One region of the Bradyrhizobium sp. NP1 genome, then DNA from elsewhere that is predicted to be linked to it. Evidence: predicted binding sites of a transcription regulator. Region 1 holds the regulator's gene; each other region holds the start of a gene.
The links. The regulator LexA, encoded in region 1, represses DNA repair genes until DNA is damaged. The targets are predictions, from matches to a motif close to TGTTCNNNNTGTGTTCNG.
Positions count from the first base shown of each region.

Region 2: the regulator LexA is predicted to act here: its motif matches at 3,597-3,614, upstream of QOU61_RS35425 (DNA recombination protein RmuC).
Region 3: the regulator LexA is predicted to act here: its motif matches at 6,752-6,769, upstream of uvrA (excinuclease ABC subunit UvrA).

Region 1 covers NZ_CP127385.1:3,734,059-3,744,244, reverse strand. Annotated here, with positions in the region: gene QOU61_RS17900 (S41 family peptidase) at 50-1,387, opposite strand; gene QOU61_RS17895 (alpha-hydroxy acid oxidase) at 1,828-2,955, shown strand; gene QOU61_RS17890 (HAD-IA family hydrolase) at 2,985-3,614, shown strand; gene QOU61_RS17885 (molybdopterin molybdotransferase MoeA) at 3,635-4,846, shown strand; gene lexA (transcriptional repressor LexA) at 5,039-5,740, shown strand; gene QOU61_RS17875 (hypothetical protein) at 6,240-6,662, shown strand; gene QOU61_RS17870 (ComEC/Rec2 family competence protein) at 6,673-8,964, opposite strand; gene QOU61_RS17865 (hypothetical protein) at 9,548-9,730, shown strand; gene glnA (type I glutamate--ammonia ligase) at 9,884-10,186, shown strand, end outside.
Region 2 covers NZ_CP127385.1:7,338,912-7,349,097, reverse strand. Annotated here, with positions in the region: gene QOU61_RS35440 (hypothetical protein) at 1-371, shown strand, start outside; gene QOU61_RS35435 (AmpG family muropeptide MFS transporter) at 490-1,863, opposite strand; gene QOU61_RS35430 (GIY-YIG nuclease family protein) at 1,985-2,308, opposite strand; gene QOU61_RS35425 (DNA recombination protein RmuC) at 2,364-3,566, opposite strand; gene def (peptide deformylase) at 3,737-4,264, shown strand; gene fmt (methionyl-tRNA formyltransferase) at 4,401-5,333, shown strand; gene truA (tRNA pseudouridine(38-40) synthase TruA) at 5,445-6,182, shown strand; gene dapE (succinyl-diaminopimelate desuccinylase) at 6,247-7,413, opposite strand; gene QOU61_RS35400 (DUF805 domain-containing protein) at 7,483-8,130, opposite strand; gene dapD (2,3,4,5-tetrahydropyridine-2,6-dicarboxylate N-succinyltransferase) at 8,207-9,052, opposite strand; gene QOU61_RS35390 (pyrimidine 5'-nucleotidase) at 9,256-9,954, opposite strand; gene QOU61_RS35385 (DUF1036 domain-containing protein) at 10,097-10,186, opposite strand, start outside.
Region 3 covers NZ_CP127385.1:3,836,538-3,846,723, reverse strand. Annotated here, with positions in the region: gene QOU61_RS18395 (DUF1330 domain-containing protein) at 1-395, opposite strand, end outside; gene gyrA (DNA gyrase subunit A) at 671-3,403, opposite strand; gene QOU61_RS18385 (single-stranded DNA-binding protein) at 3,929-4,414, opposite strand; gene QOU61_RS18380 (outer membrane protein) at 4,832-5,608, shown strand; gene QOU61_RS18375 (outer membrane protein) at 5,858-6,586, shown strand; gene uvrA (excinuclease ABC subunit UvrA) at 6,914-9,883, shown strand; gene QOU61_RS18365 (FAD-binding oxidoreductase) at 9,953-10,186, opposite strand, start outside.

The DNA.
Region 1 (10,186 bases):
ATTCGCATCCCATCGCGGCAGGCGGGTAGCGAACGTCAAATCCGCTCCACTAGTTCGGCACCACTGCCTTGGCCGGCGGTGGAACATTGGCGTTGACGGTGACGCCGCGCAGCAGATTGTAGGCCGCGCCCAGCGCCTTGTCGTCCTTGTCCTCCGGCGGCACGTAGGACTGCGAGCCGGTCTGCTCGGCGCCCTCGCCCGAGAGATGGCCGCGCATTGACGCCTCGCCCTTAGTGTCGGCGCGGCCCTTCAGCTCGTCAGGCACATCCTGCAGCACCTCGATGTCGGGCGTGATGCCCTGGGCCTGGATCGAATGGCCCGACGGGGTGAAATAGCGCGCCGTGGTGAGCGCCAGCGCGCCGTTGCCGGCGCCGAGCGGGATGATGGTCTGCACGGATCCCTTGCCGAAGGAGCGGGTTCCGATCAGGGTTGCGCGCTTGTGATCATGCAGCGCGCCGGCAACGATTTCGGACGCCGACGCCGAGCCGCCGTTGATCAGCACCACCAGCGGCTTGCCCTTGATGAGGTCGCCGCCATGCGCGGTGAAGCGCTGGGTTTCCTCCGGATTGCGGCCGCGCGTGGAGACGATCTCGCCGCGCGCCATGAAGGTGCTCGCCACCGACACCGCCTGGTCGAGCAGGCCGCCGGGATTGTTGCGCAGATCGACGACGTAACCCGCGAGCTTCTCGGGTGGGATCTCCTTGGCGATGGCGGAGACCGCCTTGCGCAAGCTCTCCGTGGTCTGCTCGTTGAACGAGGTGATCCTGATATAGCCGATGTCCCCGCCCTCGGTGTGATAGCGGACCGGGCGGACGCGGATGATCTCGCGGGTGATCGTCAGCTCGAGCGGGGCGTCCTTGCCCTTGCGCATGATCAGGAGCTTGGTCTTGGTGTTGACCGCGCCCTTCATCTTGTTCACCGCCTGCTCCAGCGAGAGGCCCTGCACGGCCTCGCCGTCGATCTGGGCGATCAGGTCGCCGGACATGATGCCGGCCTTTGCTGCGGGCGTATCGTCGATCGGCGAGACGACCTTGACGAGGCCGTCTTCCATGGTGACCTCGATGCCGAGCCCGCCGAACTCGCCCGACGTCGTCTCCTGCATCTCGCGCCAGGCCTTGTCGTTCATGTAGCGCGAGTGCGGATCGAGCGAGGTCACCATCCCGTCGATGGCGCCTTCGATCAGCTTGGTGTCGTCGGGCTTCTCGACATAGTCGGCACGGACGCGCTCGAACACTTCGCCGAACAGGTTAAGCTGTGAATAGGTATCCACAGCATTGGCGGCCGCTCGCGCTGCCGCCACCAGATGGCTGCCTTCGGGCAGGGTGACGAGGAGCGTCAGGCACGTTCCCGTGAGCGCACCACAGAGAAACAGGAGATTCTTCCGCATCGCGGGCCTTTTTGCGTTCGATCGACCCATTATGGGCCGGGCAAATCAAACCGGGAAATCACAATAGCTTTCAGGTTTCTTCAAGGCCGGTCCAAGACGCGGGCCGGTCGCCGTGCACGCTGTACCTTGGTTTTCCTGCCCAATTTCGAGGCAAGTCAGTCCCGCCGGCTCGCTTTCCACCCCTACGCTCATTGCGCGCCGGACCGGCCGCGCCGCGAATCAAATCCCCGACGAGACGGCTCACGCCGTCGCGCGGGCATGCTGACGACATAGGTATGGCGCGGGCCGGCCGCAAAGCCGGAATTTCACGGTGCCGGCCGGCGCCCTCGCGCGCCCCGCCGGGAAAATCCATCCGTCTAAAGCCATGCATTTTTTGGGATAGCGCCCGCCCTTCGGAAGCGATAGGCGAAGAGACAAGCCTAAATGCCCGGGAGGAAGAGATGAACGAAGCAATCAGGCCAGCGCGCAATGTCGAGCTTGGTGCGAGCGAGGAGCCGTTCCAGAACCTGCACGAGTTCATCCGCAAGGCGCGCGCCAACCTCAACCAGAACGCCTGGGACTACATCATCGGGGCGGCCGAGACCGAGACCACGATGCGCCGCAACCGCATGGCGCTCGACGAGATCGCCTTCCGCCCGCGCGTGCTGCGGGACGTCTCGCGCATCGATGCATCGGTCGAGCGCTTCGGGCGCACGATGCGCCTTCCGGTCATGCTGGCCCCGGTCGGCGCGCTCGAAGTCTTCGAGCCGGGTGCAGCGGCGAGCGTGGCAAGCGCCGCCGGCCGGTTCGGCGCGGCACACATGCTGAGCTCGGTCTCCGACCCCGGCCTCGAGAAGGTCGCGGAAGCCGCGCCGAACGCGCTGCGTCTCTATCAGCTCTATGTGCGCGGCGACGACGCCTTCGTCGAGGACGTGGTCAGCCGGGCGATCGCCAACGACTATGCCGCCTTCTGCCTCACGGTCGACACCGCCCATTACAGCCGGCGCGAGCGCGACATCGCCAAGCGCTACGTGCGCGAGAGCCGGCTGCGCGCCACCGGCGGCGACTACCAGAAGGCGCTCGACTGGCGCACGGTGAAGCTGATCAAGGACAAGTTCAAAATTCCGCTCGTCATCAAGGGCATCGCCACCGCCGAGGATGCCCAGATCGCGCTCGACCACGGCGTCGAGTGGATCTACGTCTCCAATCACGGCGGCCGCCAGCTCGATCACGGGCGCGGCGCCATGCACGTGCTGCCCGAGATCGTCGATGCCGTGAAGGGCCGCGCCAAGATCATGGTCGATGGCGGCTTCTGCCGCGGCAGCGACGTCGTCAAGGCGATCGCGGCCGGCGCCGACCTCGTCGGCATCGGTCGCCTGCAATGCTGGGCGCTGGCCGCAGCCGGCGAGGCCGGCGTGCTGCGCATGCTGGAATTGCTGGAGGACGAGGTGGTCCGCACCCTCGGCCTGCTCGGCGCCACGTCCTTCGCCAAGCTCGACAAGAGCTGCCTGCATCCGGCGACCGCGACCAATCCGCCCGGCGTGTTCAGCGCCTTTCCGCTGCTCGACATCGAGCCCTATCGTTACTGATGAGCCGCTTGGTAGGTGTTTCGAGCGCGATGACCTCACCCCGGCTCTCCCCCGGCGCCGCGGACGCCCTGTTGTTCGACCTCGGCCGCGTGGTGCTCGACATCGACTTCTCCCAGGCGATCGCATGCTGGGCGACCCACGCCCGATGCGCGCCGGCAGAGCTGGTCGCGCGTTTCGTGCGCGACGAGAGCTACCGGCAGCACGAGGTGGGCACCATCAGCGATGCCGCCTATTTCGACAGCCTGCGCGCGATGCTGGGGATCACCATTTCCGACGCCCAGTTCCTCGAAGGCTGGAACGCGATCTTCGCCGGCGAGATGCCCGGCATCGCCCCCCTGCTGGCGCGCGCCGCGCGGCGCATGCCGCTCTATGCCTTCTCGAACACCAACCGGCCGCACGTCGAGCACTTCTCGAAAGCCTATGGCCCCCTGCTCGGCCATTTCCGCGAAATCTACCTGTCCTCGACGATCGGCCTGCGCAAGCCGGATACCGCCGCCTATGATCATGTCGTGAAAGCGATCGGGGTGCCCGCCTCGCGCATTGTGTTCTTCGACGATCTCGCCGAAAACATCGAGGGTGCGCGGGCCTGCGGCCTGCAGGCGGTCGAGGTGCGATCGTCGCGCGACGTCGCCGACGCGCTCGAGGCACTCGGGATCTAGGAATTTTAGGAGTTTTCGCTGTGGCCCTCATGCCGGTTGCCGACGCTTTGGCCGCGATCCTCGCAGACAGCGAACCGCTGGAACAGGAAATGGTGGCGCTGGATGCCGCCTACCATCGCGTGCTGGCGCGCGATGTCGCTGCGCTGCGCAACCAGCCGCCGCAGGCGATGTCGGCGATGGACGGCTACGCGGTGCGCGCGGCGGATGCGGCGCAGGCAGGCGCGCGGCTGACCGTGATCGGCGAGGTCGCAGCCGGCCGCCCGTTCGAACGACGGGTCGGGCAAGGCGAGGCCGTGCGCATCTTCACCGGCGGCGTCATCCCCGACGGCGCCGATGCCGTGGTGATCCAGGAGGACACCGAGGCCGACGGCAACACCATCCGCATCACCGAGGCGGCCAGCGTCGGCCGCCATATCCGCGGCCCCGGCATCGATTTCAGGCAGGGCGAGGTGCTGCTGCAAGGAGGCACCCGGCTTGGCGACCGTCATCTGTCGCTCGCGGCCGCCATGAATCACCCCAACCTTCCGGTGCGGCGCCGGCCCAAGGTCGCGATCCTGGCGACCGGCGACGAGCTGGTGATGCCCGGCTCAACGCCCGGCCCGGGCCAGATCGTCTATTCCAACGGCTATTCGCTGCGCGCGCTGGCGCGCGCCGAGGGCGCCGACACGATCGATCTCGGGGTCGCCGCCGACACGCTGGAAGCGACCACGTCGGGCATCCGCCGCGCCCGGGATTCCGGCGCCGACATCCTGATCACGACCGGCGGCGCCTCGGTCGGCGACCATGACCTGGTGCACCGGTCGCTTCGGGCAGAAGGCGTGACCATGGCGTTCTGGCGCATTGCGATGCGCCCGGGCAAGCCGATGATGCACGGCCGGCTCGGCGCGCTCCGGGTGATCGGCCTGCCCGGCAATCCGGTTTCCTCCTATGTCTGCGCCTTCCTGTTTCTGGTGCCGTTGATTCGCGCGCTTTCGGGTCGCTCGGTGATTCACCATGCACGTGAAACCGCCCTGCTCGGCCGCGACGTCGGCGCCAACGATCAGCGCGAGGATTACTTGCGCGCGCGGCTCGACGAGCGCGACGACGGCACGCTGATCGCCACGCCGGTCAATCACCAGGACAGCTCGCTGGTTGCGAATCTCGCTGCGGCACAGGCACTTCTGATCCGTCCGCCATTTGCGCCGGCGGCGAAAGCGGGCGCGTCTTGCGACGTGCTGCGACTGCCTGACTGAGGCGATCGGGCAGCGGTTCCGCGCCCTCGGAGCGCGTTCACCGGAAATTAAGTGGTTGCGGAACACATATCGAACATATAGTGTCCGTTCATGATTTGTTTCGAGTGCTGGTATCTACTTTGATGCCGAGAATGGGAGCCGCGCTCCCGTGGTCGCATCAATCGGCACCATCAACCGGGGGACTTGCTCGAGATGCTCACGCGCAAACAGTACGAACTTCTGCGTTTCATCAATGAACGGCTGAAAGAGGCCGGCGTCCCGCCCTCGTTCGACGAGATGAAGGACGCACTCGACCTGCGCTCGAAATCCGGCATCCACCGCCTCATCACCGCACTGGAAGAACGCGGCTTCATCCGTCGCCTGCCCAACCGCGCCCGCGCCATCGAGGTGATCAAGCTGCCCGAGCTTTCCGCAAGCGGCGGCGGCAGCCGCCGCGGCTTCACCCCGAGCGTCATCGAAGGCAATCTCGGCAAGGGCCGCAGCGCCAGCTCCACCGCCGATGACGGTGAGCGTCCGGTCGCGGTGCCCGTCATGGGCCGCATCGCCGCCGGCACACCGATCGAGGCACTGCAGACCCGCAGCCACACCATCAGCGTGCCGCCCGACATGCTCGGCTCCGGTGAGCACTACGCGCTCGAGGTGCGCGGCGACTCCATGGTCGATGCCGGTATCCTCGACGGCGACATGGCTTTGATCCAGCGCAACGAGAGTGCCGACACCGGCGACATCGTCGTCGCGCTGATCGATGACGAGGAAGCGACGCTGAAACGTTTTCGCCGCCGAGGTGCTTCCATTGCGCTGGAGCCGGCCAACACGGCCTACGAGGTCCGGATACTCCCGCCGAACCGCGTCAAGATCCAGGGCAAGCTGATCGGGCTGTATCGGAAGTACTGAGTGGCACCGCGTACAGGACGGTCGCGGCGGTTGAACGCCGCCTCGGCCGCGTGTGGTGTTGTCGCGCGTTGCAAGGCTCGCATGCCAAACGGAGCAACGAGCCAGCGACAACAGCGCAAGCGCGCTCATGCTTATAAGGCGAAGCGCGTGACAGGAAACGTGACAAGAAAATGGGCAGCCGGGAAAACGCGCGCGCTGTCCTCATTGCTCGGACAGAAGCCCCCTGCCTATGCGCGAGAGGCCATTTTTGTTCCAAAGAAACTGCGCTTCACGCCAAACTAATTTGTGATGGCCGCGCAGGCCGCGAGTCGCAGAATTGCCTACAAGGAAGCCAAGGGTTGGCGTTATCGTCCACTTTGATAGGGCCCGCGCCTCCCGCAGCAAGATCGACAAACAACAATCGGTCTCCTCGCGGCACAGGCGAAAGGCATTGTGCGGCGAGCATGCTCAGGGACACGCACACAGGCACGGGTCGCTATCTCGAACGAGGAGCAACCCGATGTGTGACTACAGTCTGCATGCCGTGGCGTCCCGTCCCGCCGAGGTCGGCGAAGAACTGATCACAACGTCCTTCCGCGGGACTTCGACACGCGGCTTCGCAAGCGAGCGCGAACCAGGCGTCGCGGTTTGCCTGCTTCCCGGTACCGAGCTGGCCTTCGCCGCCGATGTCAGATACGACAGCCGGTGGATCTGGACCAAGACGATCAACTCGCGCGTCGGCAAGTTCGGCAAGATCGATCCGCTCGTGCCCGAACGGCACCATGACGCGATCGAATTTCCGGATGGCAGCTTCGTGCTGGTGACGCAACTGTGCGAAGGCCAGCGTGCGCGGGTGCTGCAACTCCCGGTGACGCAGCGAACCCCGGAGAAGGCAGCTCCTGCCGTGGAGACGCCGGCACCGCGACGGCAGCCCGTGGGTTGAGCGCGCCGCGCTAGTCGTCCGCCTGCAAATCGGTCTCCGCCGGTGTCGCATCGCGCGGAGCGGTTTGCGGTGACCTGAGAACAGGTGAGACGTCCACCTCGCCCTCGCCAGCGATTGCCAGGGACCATGGGCGGTCGAAGCCCTGCGGCTTGACCGCGCCGATGGAAAATCCCTGGCGCGTACGGCGAACCGACAGCGTGCCCTGCCTTTGCAGGCGCGCGCGGTCGATGGTTGCGGCCTCGCATTGCGCCGGCGCCTGCCGTGCCGTCACGACCAGCGCTGCACGCGCACAGTCGTCTCCAAGCGCCGCGGCATGATCGGCAAGCGTGACGAGCCCGCCATCGGCCATCGCGGCCACGCAGCCGGCCTCGTCGCAGGACACCCCCTCGCCAAGGCTGGCATCGACCGGCGGCCGCGGGTCGGCGTCCGCGGCCAGCCATTCCTTCACCAGAAACGCGTCCTTCGCCGTCCTCATCAGGTGCAGCCGCCCGTCCCGACCACGCACGGCGACGTTGCGGCCGTCGCCGGAAACCAGGACGTCGGGCAGCGGCGTCGCGACCGCCCAGACGATAGCTGCGGCCAGCGCAACCGCGCCCGACCAGCGCAGCGGCGAGCGCAACAGGCCCATCAGGATGAGGCCAAGGCTCGCCACGATGACCGGAGCGATGCCGAACGCCGCCATGCGGCCGATCGCGCCGGGCAGCGCCGCGACCCATTGCGTGACCACGATCATCCAGTCGATCCCGATCCCCATCAGCCACCAGAACAGGCCGTCGAAGCCGAACGGCATCGCCGCGAGCCCGAGCAGGCCCGCCGGCATCACGAGCGCCGAGACGACCGGCATCGCCAGAAGGTTGGCGAGGAGGCCGTAAGGGGTGACGCGGTGGAAGTGGAAAGCGGCGTAAGGCGTGGTCGCCAGTCCCGCCACCAGCGAGGCCAGCACCAGCATGACGAGCTCGCGCCCGCCCCACAGCGCAACGCGCGCGGTCGCAGAGCTCTCCGGCGTCGCGAGCAGGCGCGGCATCCCGATCTGCACCAGCGCAACCAGGCCAAGCGTTGCCGCAAACGACATCTGGAAACTCGGATGTACCAGCGCTTCCGGCGCGATCGCGAGCACGATCAGCGCTGCGACCGCCAGCGTGCGGAAGGTGATGGCGCGACGGTCGACCATGACGGCGATCAGCACTACGGCCGTCATGAAGAACGACCGCTGGGTCGCAACCTCCGCGCCCGAGAGCAACAGATAGAAGGCGGCCGCAACGAGCGCTGCCGCCGCTGACCACTTCTTGATCGGCGCACCGACCGCCAGTCCCGGAACCAGCGCAAGCAGCGCGCGCACGGCGAAGAACACGACGCCGGCCACGACCGCCATGTGGTAGCCCGAGATCGACAGCACATGGCCGAGCCCCGAGATGAACATCGCGTCGTTGACGGGCTCGCTGATGGCATCGCGCCGCCCGGTGAGAAGCGCGGTCGCGATCGCACGCTTGTCGCCGTCGAGCACGGTGCGGATGCGCGCATCGATCGCGTCGCGCAGGCCCTGCATGAACGCCGCGTAGCGCAGCGCCAGGCCGCCGGAGACCGGTGGCTCAACGATCTTGATCGCGCCGGTCACGAAGCCGGTCGCGCCGATGTCCTGGAAATAGAGGTCGCGGGCGAAATCGTAGCTGCCCGGCCGCAGCGGCGCGAGCGGCGGCTGCAGCCGCGCCTTCAGCTCGACGAAGCTGCCGACGTCGGGCGCGGTGCCTTTGCGCACCGAAAGCCGCACGCGCTCCAGCTTCGCCGACAGGCGCGGCCCATCCATGTCCCTCACCCGCAGCACGAAGCGATCGGTGCGCTCGCGGATGTCGCGCGTCTCGACAAAGCCCGAGAGCGACACCCCAAAAGCCGGCCGCGCCAGCACGGCGTGCGCGACCCGCGCGGTCTTGGCGGTTGCGACCGCAAAGCCGCAGGCCGCGGCCGCGATCAGAAGTGCGGCGGGAAACAGCCGGCTCCGCCGCAACAGGAACGCCGCCAGCACGAGCACTGCGGCAGCGACAATGGCGGCCGCGAGCACGGGCTCATGATCGGCGGCGAAATAAAGCGCGATGCCGGTGCCGAAGGCGACCGGGACCCATGGCAGCAGGCGGCCGGCACCGGCCTCGGCGCGCACCCATTGCCGCAGCGTCTCGACCAGCGCGGGCCAGAGGCCAAGGCCGGCCGGCGCGAAACCGCCGGCCAGCGTCGCGCCACGCGGCGGCCACGTGCCGGCGATGCCGCCCGCAAATCCCGGCGCGCGATGCGGCCTCTCCCGCTCCGCCATACGGATACACCCTGCATGACCCTCGGCGACTTGAGGCTACCGCAAGGTGTCATGAGCCGAACAGCAGAACAGATGCAGAATGTGGGGCAAGCGTGCACAGGCCTGATCCCGCGTCGGCGCTCCGCCTGCCAGACGAAGGAAAGCCATTGCCCCAATCGCGCGCCAGAGCAGCAAGCGCACGCCGGCAACCAAGGTCTGAGCCTAGTGGTCCGATTCTAACATTCGCATCCCATTTGGGAGGCACGTTTGCGAATGTTAGAATGAAAGGACCACTAGCAAGCTGTTGATGCCAGTGGAGCTTTGGATTTGACGTTCGCAAGAGGAAATCGCGGCAAATGGGTAGCGAACGTCAAATCTGCTCCACTGGTATGATGGTTTGCCAGACCTCCTCCCCGGCGAAGCCCAGGGCGAGCGGGCCTGCTTACTGGTACCCGGTCTTGGCGGCCCATCATCGGGAGGGGCTCTTGCAAGTGCGCCTCACCAGGAGGCAGACTAGGAGCGCTTGACAGGTGTCAACATCTGCAGTCCTCAGCCCGACCGGAGTTCACGGCCGCGCTGCTTGGAGCAAGAGGAGGATGACGCCATGCGAGAAATCGAAATCCATAGCTATGCGCGGCAGTTGCTGGAAGCCCACGGCGCCAAAGCCATTGCGGAAGCTGCCCAGAATGCCATCGATCTCGAAGCAAAAGGCGAGGTGGAGCTGGCCAGGACCTGGCGGCACATCGAGGACGCCATGAAGCTCATGCGCGGGCCGCACCAAAGCTAACCTGTCGGCCTGAATGCGGACGCTGCCATGCAGGATCGAGGCTGGTCCGGCATAGCGCCGCTGCACTTGCAACGTGGACAAAAATCTCAAGCCCCCGAAGGGCTACACGAACTCAAGGCGCTCTCTTCTCCTCTCCACAACGGGAGTGAAGCCATGGTTTTGAATTGTACGACAGCCGAAGATCTCGTTAAGGCGATCAAGGACGAGAAAGTCCAGATGATCGATTTGCGGTTCACCGACTTGCCCGGCGTGTGGCAGCATTTTTCCGTCCCGCCCAGCGCAGCGAATGTCGATGCTCTCAGCGAAGGCATTGGATTCGACGGCTCCTCGATCCGCGGCTTCCAGGAGATCCAGGAAAGCGACATGCTGGTCGTCCCGGATCCAACGACGGCCTTCTTCGACCCATTTAGCCCGGCGAGGACGCTGGTCCTGATCTGCAACATCAGAGACCCCGTG
Region 2 (10,186 bases), 3.6 Mb from region 1:
TCAGCGCGCCCGCGCTCGCGCAGCAAGGCGGCGCCGCACCGAAGGCCGGCAAGCCGATCAAGGCCGGCGACATCCTCTCCGGCGAGCTAAACGCGATGAAGGTGCGCGGCGGCAAGAGCGGCAAGCGTGTCGCCACCTACCAGATCACCAGCGAGCCGCGCCGGCTGCCGCCGCCGAACGGGCTGTGCAACCTCGAGACCGGGCCGGAAACGTTCCAGCTCGTCACGACCAGCGATGCCCAGGCGGCGCAGCTGCGGGCGTTCGTCGGCAAGGAAATCTCGGTGAAGGTCGACGAGATCGCCTGCGCGGAGGCCGCCGGCCAGATGAGCGAGGCGGTCGTCACCAAATGGAGCGTGGTGACGAAGCAGTAGACAATGTCATCGCCCGGCTTGACCGGGCGATCCAGTACGCGGTGACCTTGCCGTCCTGTTACCGCTGTCTTTGGAATACTGGATCACCCGCTTTCGCGGGTGATGACGCGGAGAAAAACTACACCTTCACCGGTCCCAGACTTTCGAAATGTCCGCGCCGCTGCAGCCACGCCAGCAGGACGAAGCTCGGGATCGCGACCAGCACGCAGATCGCGAAGAACAGCGGCCAGCCGGTCGCTTTCGCGACATAGCCCGCGCCCGACGACAGATAGGTGCGGCCGACGGCGGCGAGCGCGGTCAGGAGCGCATATTGGGTCGCGGTGTGCAGCGGGTTGCGGCACAGTGCCGACAGGTAGGCGACGAAGATCACGGTGCCGATGGCGCTGGTGAAATTCTCGGCGGTGATCGCAAGCGCCAGCGCCCACTGGTTGATGCCGACCAGTGCCAGCCACGAGAACGACAGATTGGCGAGCGCCTGCAGCACGCCGCCGATCCACAGGCTCGCGGCCAGTGAATAGCGCCGCGCCACGAAGCCGCCGGCAAAGCCGCCGATCAGCGTTGCCGCAAGCCCCACGCCCTTGACGATGGCGGCGTAATCGTTGCGGGAAAAACCGAGGTCGATCACGAACGGCGCCGTCATGGTTCCCGAGAAGGCGTCGGTGAACTTGAACAGCACGACAAAGGCGAGCGCGGCGAACGCGTCACGACGGGTGAGGAATTCGGAGAATGCGCCCACCGCGGCATGCAGGACGCGCGCGAACGCGCTTTCCGCTTCGGTCGCGGTCTCGACCCGTGCCGATTGATCGGGTTCGGTCGCCGCGAGCGCGGTGACGGTGCCGATCAGGACCAGCGCCGCCATCACGACATAGCCCCACATCCAGGCCGCCCCGCGGGTCAGGCCCGTGCTCTCGAAGCCGGAGACGATGAACAATGCGCCGGCGGTCGACACCAGCATGCCGATGCGATAGGCCGCGACGTAGGACGCCATGCCGGCGGCCTGCTCGCTTTCGGGCAGGCTTTCGACGCGGAAGGCATCGACCACGATGTCCTGGGTCGAGGAGGCCGTCGCGACCAGCAGCGCGGCGACCGCGACGAACAGCGGCGAGCGCGCGGGGTCGGCGAGCGCCAGCAGCAGGATCGCCGCGATCAGGAGCAGCTGCGAGAATAAAAGCCAGCCCCGCCGGCGTCCGAAGGCGCGTGTGAACAGCGGCACATGCAGCGCATCGACCAGCGGCGCCCACAGGAACTTCAGCGTGTAGGGCGTGCCGACCAGCGCGAACAGGCCGATGGTGCCGAGGTCGACGCCGGATTCGCGCATCCAGACCAGCAGCGTCGATCCGGACAGCGCGAGCGGCAGGCCGGACGAAAAGCCGAGCAGCAGCACGATCAGCACGCGCCGTTGCAGATAGACGGCAAGGCTGTCGCGCCAGGAGGTGGGCGGCGCTTTGTGCGTCACAGCGGCGCTTTCCGATGTCGCTTCGGGAGCAGTCATTTGTCCATTCTGCGGTCATCGTCCGCGAAGGCGGACGATCCAGTATTCCGTGAAGGTTCGTTCCAGCTACCCGGGCCGCGGCGTACTGGATGCCCCGCTTTCGCGGGGCATGACGATAGGATCATGCGGCGGCGATGCTGGGATAAAGATCGTCCCAATTTGGATTGTGCTCTTCGATCAGACGAATCTTCCAGGCTCGATTCCACTTCTTCAAGCGCTTTTCACGTCGGATTGCGTTCTCAGGATCGTCGAACAGCTCAAAGTACACGAGCCCGATGACATTGTATCTTTCAGTGAAGCCCTCGGCGACCTTTAGTTTGTGTTCAGCCCCGCGGCGAACCAGGTCGTTGGTCACGCCGATATACAGTGTTCCGCCGATCCGGCTGGCCAGAATGTAGACGTAGAAGCTGGCGTTCCTGCATCCATCGTCTCTGCAATACTGGATCGCCCGGTCAAGCCGGGCGATGACGGCGACAATAGCAGATCGTTCTTGCGGAGGATCACTCCCCGGCCTGCAGCTTGCGCGGCAGTGGGAACAGATCGGGTGTGGTCTTGACCAGGCGCGGGGCTTCCGCCGGCGGCTCCTTGGAAAAGTCCAGCTCCTCGATGCGGCCGGCGCGCTTCTCGATCTTGTCGGCGGAGATCAGGATCTGCCTGACGTCCTCGTTGACGTCGCCAAAGTGCTTCTGCAGCTTGAGCACGCGGTCGCGCAGGCGAGTCAGGTCGTCGCCGAGATTCATCACCTCGGTGCGGATCTGGTCGGCGGCGTCGCGGATGCGCGCGTCCTTCAGAATCTGCTGCATCACCTGGATCGCCAGCATCAATAGCGAGGGCGACACCAGCACCACGCGGGCGCGATAGGCCTTCTGGATCACGTCGTCGAATCCGTCATGGATTTCCGCATAGACGGATTCCGAGGGCACGAACATCAAGGCCGTGTCCTGGGTTTCGCCGGCGATCAGATATTTCTCGGCGATGTCGGCGACGTGCTTGAGCACGTCGTTGCGCAGCCGCTGGCCTGCCAGCTTTTTCTCCTCGTCGGTGCGCGCAACATGCAGCGCGGTCACCGATTCCAGCGGGAATTTGGCGTCGATGCAGAGCGGGCGCTGGTCGGGCAGGAACACCACGCAATCGGGCCGCTTGCCGGTCGAGAGTGTGTGCTGGAATTCGTAGGAGCCCTTGGGCATTCCGTCCTGGACGATCGCTTCCATCCGCGCCTGGCCGAACGCGCCGCGCGCCTGCTTGTTGGCGAGCACGTCGCGCAAGGTCGTCACCTGCGTCGTCAGGTCGGTGAGATTCTTGTGCGCATGGTCGATGATGCCGAGCCGCTCGTGCAGCTTGCGCAGCGAGTCCATCGTGTTGCGCGTGGTCTGCTCCATGGACTGGCCGACGCGATGGGTGACCGAATCAAGACGCTCATTGACGGAGCGGGCGAGCTCGGCCTGGCGGCCGGCGAGGGTCTGCGTCATGGCGTCGACCCGTCCGCTCGCCTCGCTTTGCACGCGCATCATCTCGGAGAGGCGTTCCTCCAGCTCGTCGGCGCGGATCGCCTGCGCCATCGCAAGCGCGGCGCTGCGCCGTCCCGATCGCGCAATCACGATCGCGATGACGAGCAGCAGCAATAGGGTGAGCGCGCCAAAGCCGATCAGCGCCTCGTTGATGCGGATCGGCCAGTCGCCGACGACGAACAGAATCTGGTTCATGCGCCACTAGTAGCCGATTCGCAGGGTTCCGCGAACGAAGAGAGAACGTATTTGGTCAATCAGGGGCTAAATCCGATGGTTAAGGCTGGCTTAAAATTCCTGGGCCGCCGTGGCGCGATGGTTCCCCGCGCGGATTGACCCCCAGAGATCAGCAGCTTAAATCGCCCGCCATGGCCATCCGCGAAATCATCATCCTGCCCGACAAACAGTTGCGGCTCGTCTCCAAGCCCGTCGAAAAGGTGACCCCGGAGATCCGCAGGCTTGCCGACGACATGTTCGAGACCATGTATGCCGCGCCCGGGATCGGGCTCGCGGCGATCCAGATCGCGGAGCCGTTGCGGCTGATCACGATGGACCTCGCCAAGCGCGACGAGAACGGCGAGACGACCCCGCAGCCGCGGGTATTCATCAATCCCGAGATCCTCGCGCGTTCGGAGGAAATGTCGGTCTACGAGGAGGGCTGCCTCTCGATCCCCGAATATTACGAGGAGGTCGAACGCCCGGCCAAGGTGCGGGTGCGTTACACGGATCTCGACGGCAAGGTGCATGAGGAAGATGCCGAGGGGCTGTATGCGACCTGCATCCAGCACGAAATCGACCATCTCAACGGCGTCCTGTTCGTGGACTATCTCTCGAAGCTCAAGCGTGACCGCGTGCTGAAGAAGTTCACCAAGGCCGCCAAGCGTACGGGAGAGTAGGCCCCCTGCTCGTCATGGTCCGGCCTCGTGCCGGGCATCGACCTCTTCCTTTTTCTCGCGACATCAAGGACGTGGATGGCCGGGACAAGCCCGGCCATGACGGATAAATTGAGCTGATGCGTCGCAGGATAGTTCCATGCCCCTCCGCCTGATCTTCATGGGCACGCCAGATTTCGCGGTGCCGACGCTGCTCGAGCTCGCAGGCCATGGCCATGAGATCGCAGCCGTCTACACCCGCGCGCCAAAACCTGGCGGCCGCGGCATGAAACCACAGGCGACGCCCGTGGAGCAGGAAGCGCGGCGGCTTGCCATTCCGGTGCTGACGCCGAAGACGCTGCGGAGCGAGGAGGCGCTTGCCGAGCTGCGCGCGTTCAATGCGGATGCCGCCGTCGTCGTCGCCTATGGCATGATCCTGCCGCAGCCGATCCTGGATGCGCCGCGGCTCGGATGCTTCAACCTGCATGCATCGCTGTTGCCGCGCTGGCGCGGGGCGGCGCCCATCAACCGCGCCATCATGGAAGGCGATCTCGAATCAGGCGTCATGGTGATGAGGATGGATGCCGGCCTCGACACCGGCGACGTCGCGATGGCCGAGCGCGTACCGATCACCGACGCCACGACGGCGGCCGACCTGCATGATCGTCTTGCGCCGCTCGGCGCCGGCCTGATGGTGCGGGCCATGGCGGCGCTGGAGCGCGGCGCGCTGCAACTGAAAAAGCAGAGCGAGCAGGGCGTGACCTACGCCGCCAAGATCGACAAGGCGGAAGCCAGGATCGACTGGAGCAGGCCGGCGCATGCCGTGCTGCGCCACGTCCACGGGCTGTCGCCGTTTCCCGGCGCCTGGAGCGAGATCGCGGGCATGGGCGAACCGGTCCGCATCAAGGTCCTGCGCTGCCAGCTTGCAAGCGGCGCGGGCCATCCCGGAGCGGTGCTCGACGAGCGCCTCACGATCGCCTGCGGCGATGGCGCGATCCGCATCACCGAGCTGCAGCGGGCCGGCAAGGCGCCGATGAAGGCGGGGGAGTTTTTGCGCGGCACGCCGCTGAAGAAGGAAGCCCGAATTGAATAAGATCGTCATACGCGGGCTTGACCCGCGTATCCATCTTGGAAAACAACCTCCTGAAGGATGATGGATGGCCGGGTCAAGCCCGGCCATGACGATCGAAATAGATTGAACCTGATGCCGCGCTACAAGCTCACCATCGAATATGACGGCACGCCGTTCTCCGGTTGGCAGCTTCAGGACAACCTGCCGACGGTGCAGGGCGCGCTGGAAGCCGCCGTCAAGGCGACCTGCGGCGACGATGTCCGCGTGCACGGTTCGGGCCGCACCGATGCCGGCGTCCACGCGCTCGGGCAGGTCGCCCATTGCGATATCGCAAAACCCTTCAGGCCTGATCGTCTGCGTGACGCGCTGAACGCGCATCTGCGCCCCGATCCGGTCGCCGTGCTCGCCGCCGAGATCGTGCCCGAAACCTTCGAGGCGCGGTTCTCGGCAGTGAAGCGACACTATCTCTATCGCATCGCCAACACGCGGGCGAACCTCGCGCTCGATGTCGGCCGCGTCTGGCGCGTGCCGCGGCGGCTCGATGCGGACGCGATGCACGCGGCCGCGCAACGGCTCGTCGGCAAGCATGATTTCACGACCTTCCGTGACACCGAGTGCCAGGCGAAATCGCCGGACAAGACGCTCGACCAGCTCGATGTCGTGCGGCAGGGCGACGCGGTCCGGATCATGACCTCGGCGCGTTCCTTCCTGCACAGCCAGGTGCGCTCGATGGTCGGCTCGCTGGTGTGGGTCGGCGAGGGGCGCTGGAGCGCCGATGATCTCGCCGCCGCGCTTGCCGCGCGCGACCGCGCAGCCTGCGGCGTGGTTGCGCCGCCCGAGGGGCTCTATCTGGTGCGGGTGCAGTATTAGAAGCAGTCATGCCCCGCGAATGCGATGGGTTTCGCTGCGTTCAACCCATCCTACGACTGCTCTCTCACGCAAAATACCGCGCCAAAATCCCGCGATAGATCTTCGTCAGCTTCTCGATATCGGCGACCGAGGCCCGTTCGTCGATCTGGTGCATGGTCTGGCCGACCAGCCCGAACTCGATCACCGGGCAGTAGCTCGCGATGAAGCGCGCATCCGACGTGCCGCCCGATGTCGACAGCTCGGGCTTGCGCCCCGTAACCTCCTCGATCGCCGAGACCGCGAGGTCGGTGAAGGGGCCGGGCTTTGTCACGAACACGTTCGAGTTCGAGGACTCCCAGACGATGCGGGCGCGGACGCGGTTGCCGGCGGCTCTCGCCAGCCGCTCCTCGACCAGCTTGCGCAATGTCTCCTGCGTGTGGTGATCGTTGAAGCGGATGTTGAAGCGGGCGCGTGCCTGACCCGGGATCACGTTGAAGGCGGTGTTGCCGACGTCAACGGAGGTGAATTCAAGGTTGGAGGCCTGGAACTGCGCGCTGCCATTGTCGAGCGGCTCCTCGCTCAGCGCCACGATCAGCCGCGAAATGTCCGGCACCGGGTTCGCCGCGCGATGCGGATAGGCGACATGGCCCTGCCGGCCTTCGACATGCAGCGTGCCGGACTGCGAGCCGCGGCGGCCGATCTTGATGCAGTCGCCGAGCACTTCCACGTTGGAGGGTTCGCCCAGCACGCAATGGTCGAATTTCTCGCCGCGCGCGGCGACCCATTGCAGAAGCTTCACGGTGCCATTGACCGAGACGTCTTCCTCGTCGCCGGTGATCAGGAACGAGATCGAGCCCTTGCCGTCGTCGCGGACCTTGCCGCCGTGGTCGGCGAGATGCTGCAGCACCGCGGCGACGCTGCAGGCGATGCCGCCCTTCATGTCGACCGCGCCGCGGCCATAGAGGAAGCCGTCCTTCACCTCGCCTGAAAATGCGCCGACGCTCCAGGCGGTCTCATCGCCCGGCGGCACCACGTCGGTGTGGCCGGCAAAGGTGATGTGCGGGCCTTCGTTGCCGATACGGGCATAGAGGTTGTCGATGTCGGCGATGCCGGGTTCGGAGAAGGCGACGCGGTGCGTCGCGAAGCCGGCAGCCTTCAGAAGGGTTTCGAGCACGCCGAGCGCGCCGGCGTCGGCGGGTGTGACGGAAGGGCAGCGGACGAGGTCGCGGGTAATGGAAAGGGCGTCGGTCATGCCGTCCGCTTACCATGCGGAGACGACCCGCGGAACGGCAAATCGCCAGCGCGTCTTCTAGCGCGCCTTCTACCGCGTTTTGGCGGCTGGTCCGAGCGGCGGCACGACAAGACGAACGTCCGGAATCGGCGCCGCGGCGCGGTGCGGCACCGGCTCGGTTTCATGGTCCTGATTCCAGCGCGTCGGCGTGCCGCGGGGCTGGGTCCGGGTTTTCGGCAGCGGATTGGGGCCGAAGCGGTTGGTCCATCGGGTACCCTTCAGGCAGTACATCTCGATGAAGCCCCAGGCCATCAGGATGGCGACGATGACGGCGGCTGCGGTCACCGCATAGGAATCGCCGAGCCGGTCGGCGAACTGGCTGTAGAGGCCGGGGATGACGAAGAATGGCACCATCCACCAGCCATTCTTGTCGCGGTCATGCAGCCGCTTGATCGCGGTGGCGGCATAGATCCACAGGAAAACGGGGGTGCCGAACCCATGGACGACAAGCGAAACGGGGCTGGCGGAATGCCAGGCGCGCATCGCGCGCGGATCGATGATCTCAAAGATATCATCGATGCCGAAATGGATCGACGTCGGGCCGCCGAACAGCTTGCCGATACAGGCGACCAGAAGGCCCAGGAGCATCATCCAGCAGACGATCACGAGGCCGGCGAGCCAGCATTTGGCGCGGTTGATGCGGCCCTTGAAGCTGAACAGGTACCAAAGCCAGTCCATCGCGACCTCCGGAGCCGCTCAGCTCTCCCTTGCGGGGTTCCGGATATTGGTCGCGTCCCGGCGTTGGCCGGTTCGATCAGTCGCGTAACAGCTCGTTGATGCTGGTCTTGGCGCGGGTGCGCTCATCGACCCGCTTGACGATCACGGCGCAGGCCGTGGAGGGGCCCATCTGGCCGTTTTTCAGCGGCTTTCCGGGCAGCGCGCCGGGCACCACGACCGAATATTCCGGCACCTCGCCGATGAAGGTCTCGCCGGTCTCGCGGTCGACGATCTTGGTGGACGCGCCCAGGAACACGCCCATCGCGAGCACCGCGCCCTTGCGCACGATCACGCCTTCGGCGACTTCCGAGCGCGCGCCGATGAAGCAGTCGTCCTCGACGATCACGGGTTCCGCCTGCAGCGGCTCGAGTACGCCGCCGATGCCGACGCCGCCGGAGATGTGGACGCGCTTGCCGATCTGGGCGCAGGAGCCGACGGTGGACCAGGTGTCGACCATGGTCGCCTCATCGACATAGGCGCCGAGATTGACGAAGGAGGGCATCAGCACGACGTTTCGCGCGATGAAGGCGGAGCGGCGCACGATCGCGCCGGGCACGGCGCGGAAGCCGGCGTCACGAAAGCGGTTCTCGCCCCAGCCGTCGAACTTCGAGGGCACCTTGTCCCACCACGAGGCCTTGCCGGGACCGCCCGCGATCGCGGTCATGTCGTTGAGGCGGAACGACAGCAGCACGGCCTTCTTCAGCCACTGATTGACCTTCCATTTGCCGCTGGCTTCGCGCTCCGCGACGCGGGCCTCACCCTTGTCAAGCAGCTCGAGCGCACTGTCGACGGCCTCGCGGACCTCGCCCTTGGTCGCGGCGGAGATGCCGTCGCGCGCCTCGAAGGCGGCATTGACGGTGGATTCGAGGCTGGCGAGAGACATCGGGGTTTCCTCTGGCGGAAGGCGCTTGGCGGACGAACGGGACGCTTTTTCGGAATTTGGGGGAGCGGAGTCAAGGCTGGGTCGCGGTCATCACCCGCGAAAGCGGGTGATCCAGTATTCCAGAAGCGGTAGTGATTGAGCTGCGGCAGTGCGGCGTACTGGATACCCCGCTTTCGCGGGGTATGACGGGAGTAAGCGGAACGTCAGCTCGCCTGCTGCTTCGTCAGCCGCTGCAAGAATCCGGTCAGATCGTCGGTGACATGATCGACATGGGAGGCGCCGCGGCCCTCCAGCTCCCAATCCTCGCGCACGACTTCCCTGGAGCCGTCAGGCACCACCAGCACGGTCGTCATGCCGAGCTCATGCGGCACCACGAGGTTGCGCGCGAGGTCCTCGAACATCGCCGCGCGCGTGGGATCAACCTGGTGCAGGTCGAGAAACCGCCGGTAGGTCTGCGGTGCCGGCTTCGGCTCGAGCTCGGCGGCGATGATGTCGAACACCGCCTCGAAATGACCCGTCAGGCCGAGCCGCTCCAGCACCTTGCCGACATGATCGGTCGAGCCGTTGGTGAGGATCAGCTTGCGGCCGGGCAGCTCGGCGATCGCCGCGCCCATCGCGGGGTTGGGCTCGAGCGGCGAGTGGTCGATCTTGTGGACATAGGCGAGGTAGTCGTCGGCGCGCACGCCGTGCTCGGTCATCATGCCGCGCATGGTGGTGCCGTAGCGGCGATAATAGTCCTTCTGGATCAGCCGCGCCTCTTCCGGTGAGATCTTCAGCCAGGCGCTGACGAACTCGCCGATCCGCGCATCGACCTGCTGCCACAGATTGACGTGATGCGGATAGAGCGTGTTGTCGAGGTCGAACACCCAGGTGTCGATGTGGGTGAAGGAGCGGGGTTTCATGGCGTCCCTCCGGCTGTCATGCCCGCGCAGGCGGGCATGCAGTACGCCGCGGCCTTGGAGCGAAGCACTGATGTCTCGGAGTACTGGATCACCCGCTTTCGCGGGTGATGACGAGTTGGGGTGAGGCGAGACTTGAACATCATCACGGCATCGCAAATCGCAGCGTCTTGCCGCCGCCCGACATGTCGACGGCCGAAAAACCGGTGGCGGCAAAACCGCGGCTCGCGCAATC
Region 3 (10,186 bases), 100 kb from region 1:
CTGCGCACGACCTTGGTTGCCTTGTCGCGCTCAGGGGCGAGGTCCGTCCAGGCTTTCGACTTGTAGAATGCGACTGCGTCATCGACGCTGTCCCATTCGACGATCCCGGCACTCTTGGGAGCAGGCCCACCTTCGATATGGACAACCCGTCCGGCGGCGGTGCGCAACGCGTGTCCATGCGCTGCTTCTATCGCCTTGCGGGCCGACGGCAGGTATGCCGCCTGGGCCGATGCATCGAGGATTTCAAGTTCACCGACCGAGTAGGCTTTCGGCTTGGCTCCCTGGGCGTTGAGCCCCTGGACCGCGGTAGCTCCAATTGCGACACCTGCGAGCAAAGCCATCATGTGCATTTTCATGACTTCCTCCTGGTTGCTTGCCAATTGCCCGGCAGCCAATGTTACCCCTATTCAAGATCGCGCAGCGAACAATCTCGGTCAGCCGCGCGGTTTGGGCTGGCATATGACGGTTCGATGAAGTTGCGGGCGGCCATCAGCCGGGTGCGGCTTGCAGGACAGGGCAAGGCAAGGCCGCGGCTGCCGCGCTTTCCGAGCTGAGCAAGACCTATGAGCGCTTCGTCGAAGGGTTCGACACGGCGGATCTTCGCACCGCGCGATCTTCTCCAGGAGATCGGCAGCGAGATCCAGGAGCGGGTAGAATGGAGCTCTATTCGCTACTCGCCATTCGTTTGACCATTCCCATTCTCCCCCTCCTCGCCGATGCGCTCGACCGAGACGACATGCTCGTCCTCGGCGGTGTCGAACACGATGACGCCCTGGGTGGAGCGGCCGGCGATGCGGATGTCCTCGACCGGGCAGCGGATCAGCTGGCCCTTGTCGGTCACCAGCATGATCTGGTCATTGTCCTCGACGGGGAAGGACGCGATCAGCTTGCCGTTGCGGTTGTTGACGCTCATCGCGACGATGCCTTTGCCGCCGCGCCCGGTGGTGCGGTACTCGTAGGACGAGGAGCGCTTGCCAAAACCGTTCTCGCTGATGGTCAGCACGAACTGCTCGGCCGCCGACATCTCGACATAGCGCTGCTCGCCGAGCTCGATGGCGCCGGCGGCCGTCTCCTCGGCGTCGGTGCCCGCCTCCTCTTCCACGCCGCCACGCCGCACCGCGTTGGCGCGACGCAGATAGGCGGCGCGCTCCTCGGCGTCGACGTCCATGTGGCGCAGGATGGTGAGCGAGATCACCTTGTCGTCCTTGGGCAGCGCGATGCCGCGCACGCCCATCGAGGTGCGGCCCGTGAACACCCGCACGTCGGTGACGGGAAAGCGGATGCACTGGCCGCCCGCCGCGGTCAGAAGCACGTCGTCGCGCTCGGTGCAGATCTGCACGTCGACGATCGCCTCACTCTCATCCAGCTTCATCGCGATGATGCCGGAGCGGCGCACGTCGACGAAGTCGGACAGCTTGTTGCGGCGGACATTGCCGCCTGTCGTGGCGAACATCACGTCGAGCTGGGCCCAGGACGATTCATCCTCCGGCAGCGGCATGATGGTGGTGATGCGCTCGCCCTGCTCGAGCGGCAGGATGTTGATCAGCGCCTTGCCGCGCCCGTTGGGAGCCGCCACCGGCAGCCGCCAGACCTTCTCCTTGTAGACCTGGCCGCGCGAGGAGAAGAACAGCACCGGCGTGTGGGTGGACGCCACGAACAGGCGGCTGACGAAATCCTCCTCGCGGGTCTGCATGCCGGCGCGGCCCTTGCCGCCGCGGCGCTGCGCGCGATAGGCCGACAGCGGCACGCGCTTGGCGTAGCCGGCGTGCGAGACGGTGACGACCATGTCCTCGCGCTGGATCAGGTCCTCGTCCTCGACCTCGCCTTCCTGCTCGATGATCTGGGTGCGGCGCGGATTGGCGAATTCCGCCTTCACGGCGGCGAGCTCGGCCTTGATGATCGCCTGCACGCGGGCGCGCGAGCGCAGGATGTCGAGGTAGTCGGCGATCTCGATGGCGAGCTTGTCGAGCTCCTCGGAGATCTCGTCGCGGCCGAGCGCGGTCAGCCGCTGCAGGCGCAGGTCGAGGATGGCTTTCGCCTGCTCCATCGACAGCCGCGCGGTGCCGTCCGGGTTGAGCTTGTGCCTGGGATCGTCGATCAGCGTGATCATCGCACTGACGTCCTGCGCCGGCCAGTCGCGCGACATCAGCGTCTCGCGCGCGGTGTTCGGATCGGGCGAGGTGCGGATCACGCGGATGATTTCGTCGATGTTGGCGACCGCGATCGCAAGGCCGACCAGGATATGGGCGCGGTCGCGCGCCTTGCCGAGCAGGTACTTGGTGCGGCGCGTGACCACATGCTCGCGGAATGCGACGAAGATCGTCAGCATGTCCTTGAGGTTCATCAGCTCAGGACGGCCGTTGTCGAGCGCGACCATGTTGGCGCCGAACGTCGTCTGCAGCGGCGTGTAGCGGTAGAGCTGGTTCAGCACCACGTCCGCCATGGCGTCGCGCTTCAGCTCGACCACCACGCGATAGCCGTCGCGGTCGGATTCATCGCGCAGATCGCTGATGCCCTCGATCTTCTTCTCGCGCACCAGTTCGGCGATGCGCTCGACCATCGTCGCCTTGTTGACCTGGTAGGGGATCTCCGTGACGATGATCGCTTCGCGATCCTTGCGGATGGTGTCGATCGTCACCTTGCCGCGCATCACGATCGAGCCGCGGCCGAGGTGATAGGCCGAACGGATGCCCTGGCGGCCGAGGATGATGCCGCCGGTCGGGAAATCCGGACCCGGAATGATGTTGATGAGTTCGTCAATCGACAGCGCGGGATTGTCGATCAGCGCGGTGGCGGCGTCGATCACCTCGCCGAGATTGTGCGGCGGGATGTTGGTCGCCATGCCGACCGCGATGCCGCCGGCGCCGTTGACCAGCAGGTTCGGGAAGCGCGCCGGCAGGACGGTGGGCTCCCTCGCCGAGCCATCGTAGTTGTCCTGGAAGTCGACCGTGTCCTTGTCGATGTCGTCGAGCAGCGACAGCGCGATCTTGGCGAGCCGGGATTCCGTGTAGCGCATCGCCGCCGGCGGATCGCCGTCGACCGAGCCGAAATTGCCCTGGCCGTCGACCAGCGGCTCGCGCATGGAGAAGCCCTGCGCCATGCGCACCAGCGCGTCGTAGATCGCCTGGTCGCCGTGCGGATGGTACTGGCCCATCACGTCGCCGACGATGCCGGCCGACTTCTTGTGCTTCTTGTCGGGCGTGTAGCCCTGCTCATGCATTGAGAACAGGATGCGCCGGTGCACCGGCTTCAGGCCGTCGCGCGCGTCCGGCAGCGCGCGCGCCACGATCACGCTCATGGCGTAATCGAGGTAGCTGCGCTTCATCTCGTCGAGGATGGAGACGGGCCGAATATCGGAAGGCGCCGGCGGCTCGCCGGGCTTGTTATCGTCGGTGTCAGACAAGGAGGATCCGGTCAGTCGTTCGCGCTGCTATTCCCTCGTCCGGCCTTCGCACGCGATCGCCAGCGCGTTCTGGTGCGAAGCCGAGAACCAAGGAAACACCAGCCAGGATGGGTTGGCGGACAGCGGTTCGGATTTGACATTCGCCGACACGCCCCGCCCTACACCTAGAGCGAATGTCAAATCCGACGCTATGCGGAATCATATAGCGCATCGGAGGCGAAATCGCCACCCCGGACGGCCCTTGGGCGGCGCTTTTTCCCTTCGTTTTTACAGTGACTTACGGGCCCCTTCAGCGACCGGTTGTCAGCCCCCGAAATCGCCTCTCGAAACCGGTTTTGGTCGCCATTTTCAGCGCGTTCGAGCGGCCGCGCCGAAGCCGGGGCGGCGCGCCTCCAGGGAGCTTCACAAAGCGCTTTAAACGCGGCCCGTTTCGCGAAGCCGCGAAGACCCTTGCGTCGAATCCGCAAGACCCGGCTTCAAATCGCCGGTCGCCCCGCTCGGGGCGCGGATGACGTTCGTCAGCCGTCAGAACGGGATGTCGTCATCCATGTCGCTGTTGCGGCTGCCGGCCGCAACCGCCCGGCGTGGCGGGCTCGAGGCACCGGCCGAGCCGAAATCGCCGCCGCCCTCATCCGCGCCGAAGCTGCCGCCGCCGGAGGAGCGGCCGTCGAGCATGGTGAGATTGGAGTTGAAGCCCTGCAGCACGACCTCGGTCGAATATTTTTCCGCGCCGCTCTGGTCGGTCCATTTGCGGGTCTGCAACTGGCCCTCGATATAGACCTTGGCCCCCTTCTTCAGATACTGCTCGGCGACCTTGCACAGGCCCTCGTTGAAGATGACGACGCGGTGCCACTCGGTCTTTTCCTTGCGTTCGCCGGTCGCCTTGTCGCGCCAGCTCTCCGAGGTCGCCACGCTGAGATTGGCGATCGGCCGCCCATCCTGGGTTCGCCGGATCTCCGGATCCTTGCCGAGATTGCCGACCAGAATCACCTTGTTCACGCTTCCCGCCATCACCCTTCTCCACTCTCGAAATTACTGGCCAGCCGTCCGCCATGCCGCGACGCACGACCTATACGCCTCGCTCGCGGGCGGCGCCCTGTCCGCTCCCGCTATCCACACATATAGCGCGCATCTCGACGATGTTCCAGTTTTGTTCCGGGATTCCTCCAAGCCCCGGTCCGGCACCAACAGAATCTAACGCCGTGATGACGGCCAAATCTCGCCGGAAGCAGTCTCGCGGGCCAATTCAGATTAAAAAACATTAACTTCCGGCGCCCCCACTTCGCTACCGTGTGTTGCTTTTCGGAGACGGTAATTCGGTATGAATCGGCTATGTTTTCAGCCGGAATTTGGATGGTTCTCGCCGCTTGAGACAGACGGCGATCCGCTTTGGGGACCATGAAGCGGATGAAATCCGGAGGGGATGTAATGAGAAAGATTTTGTTGGGTGCGCTGGGTCTGGCCGCGGTCAGCATGGCCGCTCCCGCTTCCGCCGCCGATCTCGCGGCACGGCCCTACACCAAGGCGCCTCCGGCGCCGATCGCCGCGATCTATGACTGGACCGGGTTCTACGTCGGTTTCAACGGCGGCGGCGGCTCATCGCACAACTGCGCGACCATCCTCGCCGTTGGAGCGGTGCCTCTCACCCCATTTGCTGCTGACGGATGCCGCAATGCCACCGGAGGCACGGTCGGTGGACAGATCGGCTACCGCTGGCAGATGTCGAACTGGGTGTTCGGCCTCGAAGGCCAGGGCAACTGGGCCGACTTCACGGGCGACAACATCGGCATCTTCACCGGTAATCGCAACCGCACCCGGATCGACGCATTTGGCCTGTTCACCGGCCAGATCGGCTACACTTGGAACAACGTGCTGCTTTATGTGAAGGGCGGCGGCGCCGTTGTCGGCGACAGCTTTAACGTGTTTGCGGGCCCCGCCTCGATCGTACCACCTCCGGGGACGCTGCTCGCCTCCGCCAACGACACGCGCTGGGGCGGCACGGTTGGTGCGGGCCTCGAGTTCGGCTTCGCCCCGAACTGGTCGGTCGGCGTCGAGTACGACCACATCTTCACCGGCAACCGCAATTACAACTTCCTCACCCCTGGCGGCCTCGCGTTCGGCTCTGCGCGCATCACCCAGGACATCGATATGGGTCTCGTCCGCGTCAACTATCGCTGGGGCGGTCCCGTGATCGCGAAGTACTGATCGCGCGACAACACAGCTTCACTGCAAAAGGCCGGCGTCACGCCGGCCTTTTTGTTTTGCGCCGCCTGCTCGCTTGACGCCGGCGCGATGACGCATCCTGCGGTTGCGCCTGGGCTGTTGCCTTTCGGTAACGGGATTTCGCTTTTCGCGTCGCTATCACGCTTCCATCACACGCCGCGGGATTAAAGACCGGGCGCGCTGATCTTGAAATCGCGGGAATAGCGCAACACGAAATTGGAGCAACACAATATGAACAGGATCGTACTCGCTGCGGTGGGCGTGGTGGCGCTGGGGGCGGCTCATGCGCTCGCGGCGGACCTTCCGCGGGCCTACACCAAGGCGCCCCCGCTGGCGCCGATCTATGACTGGAGCGGTTTCTACATCGGCGGCAATGCCGGCGGCGGCTGGGCACACGACTGCCGCGACAACCTGTCGACCGGGGCCGGCCTTGGCTGCTACAGCGCGGGCGGCGCGATCGGCGGCGGCCAGCTCGGCTATCGCTGGCAACAAGCGAATTGGGTATTCGGCCTCGAAGGCCAGGGCGATGTTGCCAACATCAGCGCCGGCACGCAGAACCTCGCCAACGCCCTGAACAACATCAACACGCGGATCGATGCGCTCGGCCTGATCACGGGGCAGGTCGGCTACGCCTGGAACAGCGTGCTCTGGTACGTGAAGGGCGGCGCCGGCGTCGTCGACCAGCGCTTCGATTTCACCTCAAGCGCGACCGGCGTGGTCACGAGCTCGACCGGCTATCAATCGCACTGGGGCGGCGCGGTGGGCACCGGCGTGGAAGTCGGCCTCTCCCGCGACTGGTCGGTCGGCCTCGAATACGACCACATCTTCTCGGGCCGCCGCAATGTGAGCTTCACCAACATCGTGCCGCTGGCGGATGCCTACCGCTCCGGTGGCGACGTCGACCTCGTCGCGGTGCGCATCAACTACCACTTCGGCGCCCCGATCATCGCAAGGTTCTGATCCGCGCCGACCAGGTTCCAGCGTCGAGGAAAAGGCCGGCTCGAGCCGGCCTTTTGCTTTTTGGGCGCAGCTTTCGTGCCATCTGCTGCCAGTGTGGCGGTTCACGGGACACTGGCGCACCAACAATCCGTTGATGATTCGCACACGGCTCTGGTAATCGCCACCCGTTCTTCCTATGTTCCGAGCATCACCCAACGGCGTCTGATCGCGGAGGCTTTTCCCGACGTGCGCCTGCGGCATGATACGGAAAAATCGGTACCGGTTTTCCGAAAACATCATGCCGAGTCAAAAAGCGAAAGCGCGCTCCGCGCGTCTGGAAATGCCGATATGGATGAAGTGCTCAGGGCGAAGCGCCAACAAAACGCCGGCTCCGGGACGCGCGCGATCACGATCCGCGGCGCCCGCGAGCACAACTTGAAGAACATCGACGTCGAGATTCCGCGCGACAGGCTCGTCGTGTTCACGGGTCTGTCCGGCTCAGGAAAATCCTCGCTCGCCTTCGACACCATCTATGCCGAGGGCCAGCGCCGCTATGTCGAGTCGCTCTCGGCCTACGCGCGGCAGTTCCTCGAGATGATGCAGAAGCCCGACGTCGACCAGATCGACGGGCTGTCGCCGGCGATCTCGATCGAGCAGAAGACGACCTCGCGCAATCCGCGCTCGACCGTCGGCACCGTCACCGAGATCTACGACTACATGCGCCTGCTCTGGGCGCGCGTCGGCGTGCCCTACTCGCCCGCCACGGGACTGCCGATCGAGAGCCAGACCGTCTCGCAGATGGTCGACCGCGTGCTGGCGCTGCCCGAGGGCACCCGGCTCTATTTGCTCGCGCCCGTCGTGCGCGGCCGCAAAGGCGAATACCGCAAGGAGCTCGCCGAATACCTGAAGAAGGGCTTTCAGCGCGTCAAGATCGACGGCACCTTCCACGAGCTTGCGGAGGCGCCTTCCCTCGACAAGAAATTCCCGCATGACATCGACGTCGTGGTCGACCGCGTCGTGGTGCGGCCGGACATCGGCCAGCGGCTTGCGGAAAGTTTTGAGACCGCGCTGAAGCTCGCGGAAGGGCTCGCCGTGATCGAGTTCGCCGACCAGCCCGCCGCGCCTGCGGAAGAGAAGAAGAAGGTCGCAAAAATCCACGACAAGAGCGGGCCCGAGCGCATCCTGTTCTCGGAGAAATTCGCCTGTCCGGTCTCCGGCTTCACGATCCCCGAGATCGAGCCGCGGCTGTTCTCGTTCAACAATCCCTATGGCGCCTGCCCCGCCTGCGGCGGCCTCGGCGTCGAGCAGCATGTCGATGACGACCTCGTCATCCCCGACAAGGACGCAACTCTGCGCAAGGGCGCGATCGCGCCCTGGGCGAAATCATCCTCGCCCTATTACCTGCAGACGCTGACCGCGTTGGCTAAGCACTACAAGTTCACCCTCGACACCAAATGGAAGGACCTGCCGAAGAAGGTGCAGACCGCGCTGCTGCACGGCTCGGGCGAGGAGGAGATCAAGTTCTCCTACGAGGACGGCGTGCGCTCCTACGACACCAAGAAGGCGTTCGAGGGCGTCATCACCAACATCAACCGCCGCTATCGCGAGACCGAGAGCGAATGGGCGCGCGAGGAGCTGGCGAAGTATTTTGCGGATGTGCCCTGCGCCGCCTGCAATGGCTATCGGCTGAAGCCGGAGGCGCTGTGCGTCAAGATCGGCGGCAAGCATATCGGCGAGATCTCCGAGCTCTCGGTGAAGCGCGCCGGCGAATGGTTCGAGACCGCGCCGGAGGCGCTGAACACCCAGCAGAACGAGATCGCCGCGCGCGTGCTGAAGGAGATCCGCGAGCGCCTGAGATTCTTGAACGACGTCGGCCTCAACTATCTCACGCTGTCGCGTTCCTCCGGCACGCTGTCCGGCGGCGAGAGCCAGCGCATCCGGCTGGCCTCGCAGATCGGCTCCGGTCTCACAGGCGTGCTCTACGTGCTCGACGAGCCGTCGATCGGCCTGCACCAGCGCGACAATGCGCGGCTCCTGGAGACGCTGAAGCGGCTGCGCGACCTCGGCAACACCGTCGTCGTGGTCGAGCATGACGAGGATGCCATTCGGCTTGCTGATTACGTGCTCGATATCGGCCCCGGGGCCGGCGTCCATGGTGGCCACATCGTGGCGCAGGGCACGCCTGCCGACATCATGCGCAACCCGGATTCCCTGACCGGCAAGTATCTCACCGGCGAATTGTCGGTGGAGGTGCCGGACCGGCGGCCGCCGAACCACCGGCGCACCATCAAGGTGATCAACGCCCGCGGCAATAATCTGAAGAACATTTCCGCCGAAATACCGCTCGGGCTGTTCACCTGCGTCACGGGAGTCTCCGGCGGCGGCAAGTCGACGCTGCTGATCGACACGCTGTACCGCGCGATCGCGCGCAAGCTGAACAATGCCAGCGAAGGCGCAGCACCCCACGACCGCATCGAGGGGCTGGAGCATATCGACAAGATCATCGACATCGACCAGTCGCCGATCGGCCGCACGCCGCGCTCGAATCCGGCGACCTATACCGGCGCCTTCACGCCGATCCGCGAATGGTTTGCGGGTCTCCCCGAGGCCAAGGCGCGCGGCTACGAGCCCGGGCGCTTCTCCTTTAACGTCAAGGGCGGCCGCTGCGAGGCCTGCCAGGGCGACGGCGTCATCAAGATCGAGATGCACTTCTTGCCCGACGTCTACGTCACCTGCGACGTCTGCAAGGGCAAGCGCTACAACCGCGAGACGCTGGAGGTGCTGTTCAAGGGCAAGTCGATCGCCGATGTGCTCGACATGACGGTCGAGGAAGCCGCCGATTTCTTCAAGGCGGTGCCGCGCGTGCGCGAGACCTTCAAAACGCTGCACCGGGTTGGGCTCGACTACATCCATGTCGGCCAGCAGGCCACCACGCTGTCGGGCGGCGAGGCGCAGCGCGTCAAGCTTGCGAAGGAGCTCTCCAAGCGCGCCACCGGGCGCACGCTCTACATCCTGGACGAGCCGACCACGGGACTGCATTTCCACGACGTGAAGAAGCTTCTCGAAGTGCTGCACGAGCTGGTCGCCCAGGGCAACACGGTGGTCGTGATCGAGCACAACCTCGAGGTCATCAAGACCGCGGACTGGGTGATCGACCTTGGCCCCGAAGGCGGCGACGGCGGCGGCGAGATCGTCGCCTGGGGTCCGCCCGAGGACATCGTCAAGGCGCCGCGCAGCTATACCGGCAAATTCCTGGAGCCGGTGCTGAAGAAGGCGAACAAGCCGCGCAAGAGCCGAGCTAGCGAGGCGGCGGAGTAGCGTGCTGCCTCCGCTTTAGATCATCATCGCCCCTGAATGGTCGAACGTGGTCGCCGGGAGGCCAATCGTCTACGCGTGCAGCGGTCTGATGTTCTGGTTCATGCGGAAGAAGTTCGTCGGGTCGTACTTGGCCTTCAAGGCGACGAGGCGCTCGTAATTGTCACCGTAGGTGGCCCTGAGCCTGCTGTCGTCGCCATCGTCCATCATGAAATTCACATAACAGCCGTCAGCCGAATAGGGATGCACGGCCTCCCAATAGCCTTTGGTCCAGCGCGTGATTTCGCCCGCCTTTTGCGGATTGGG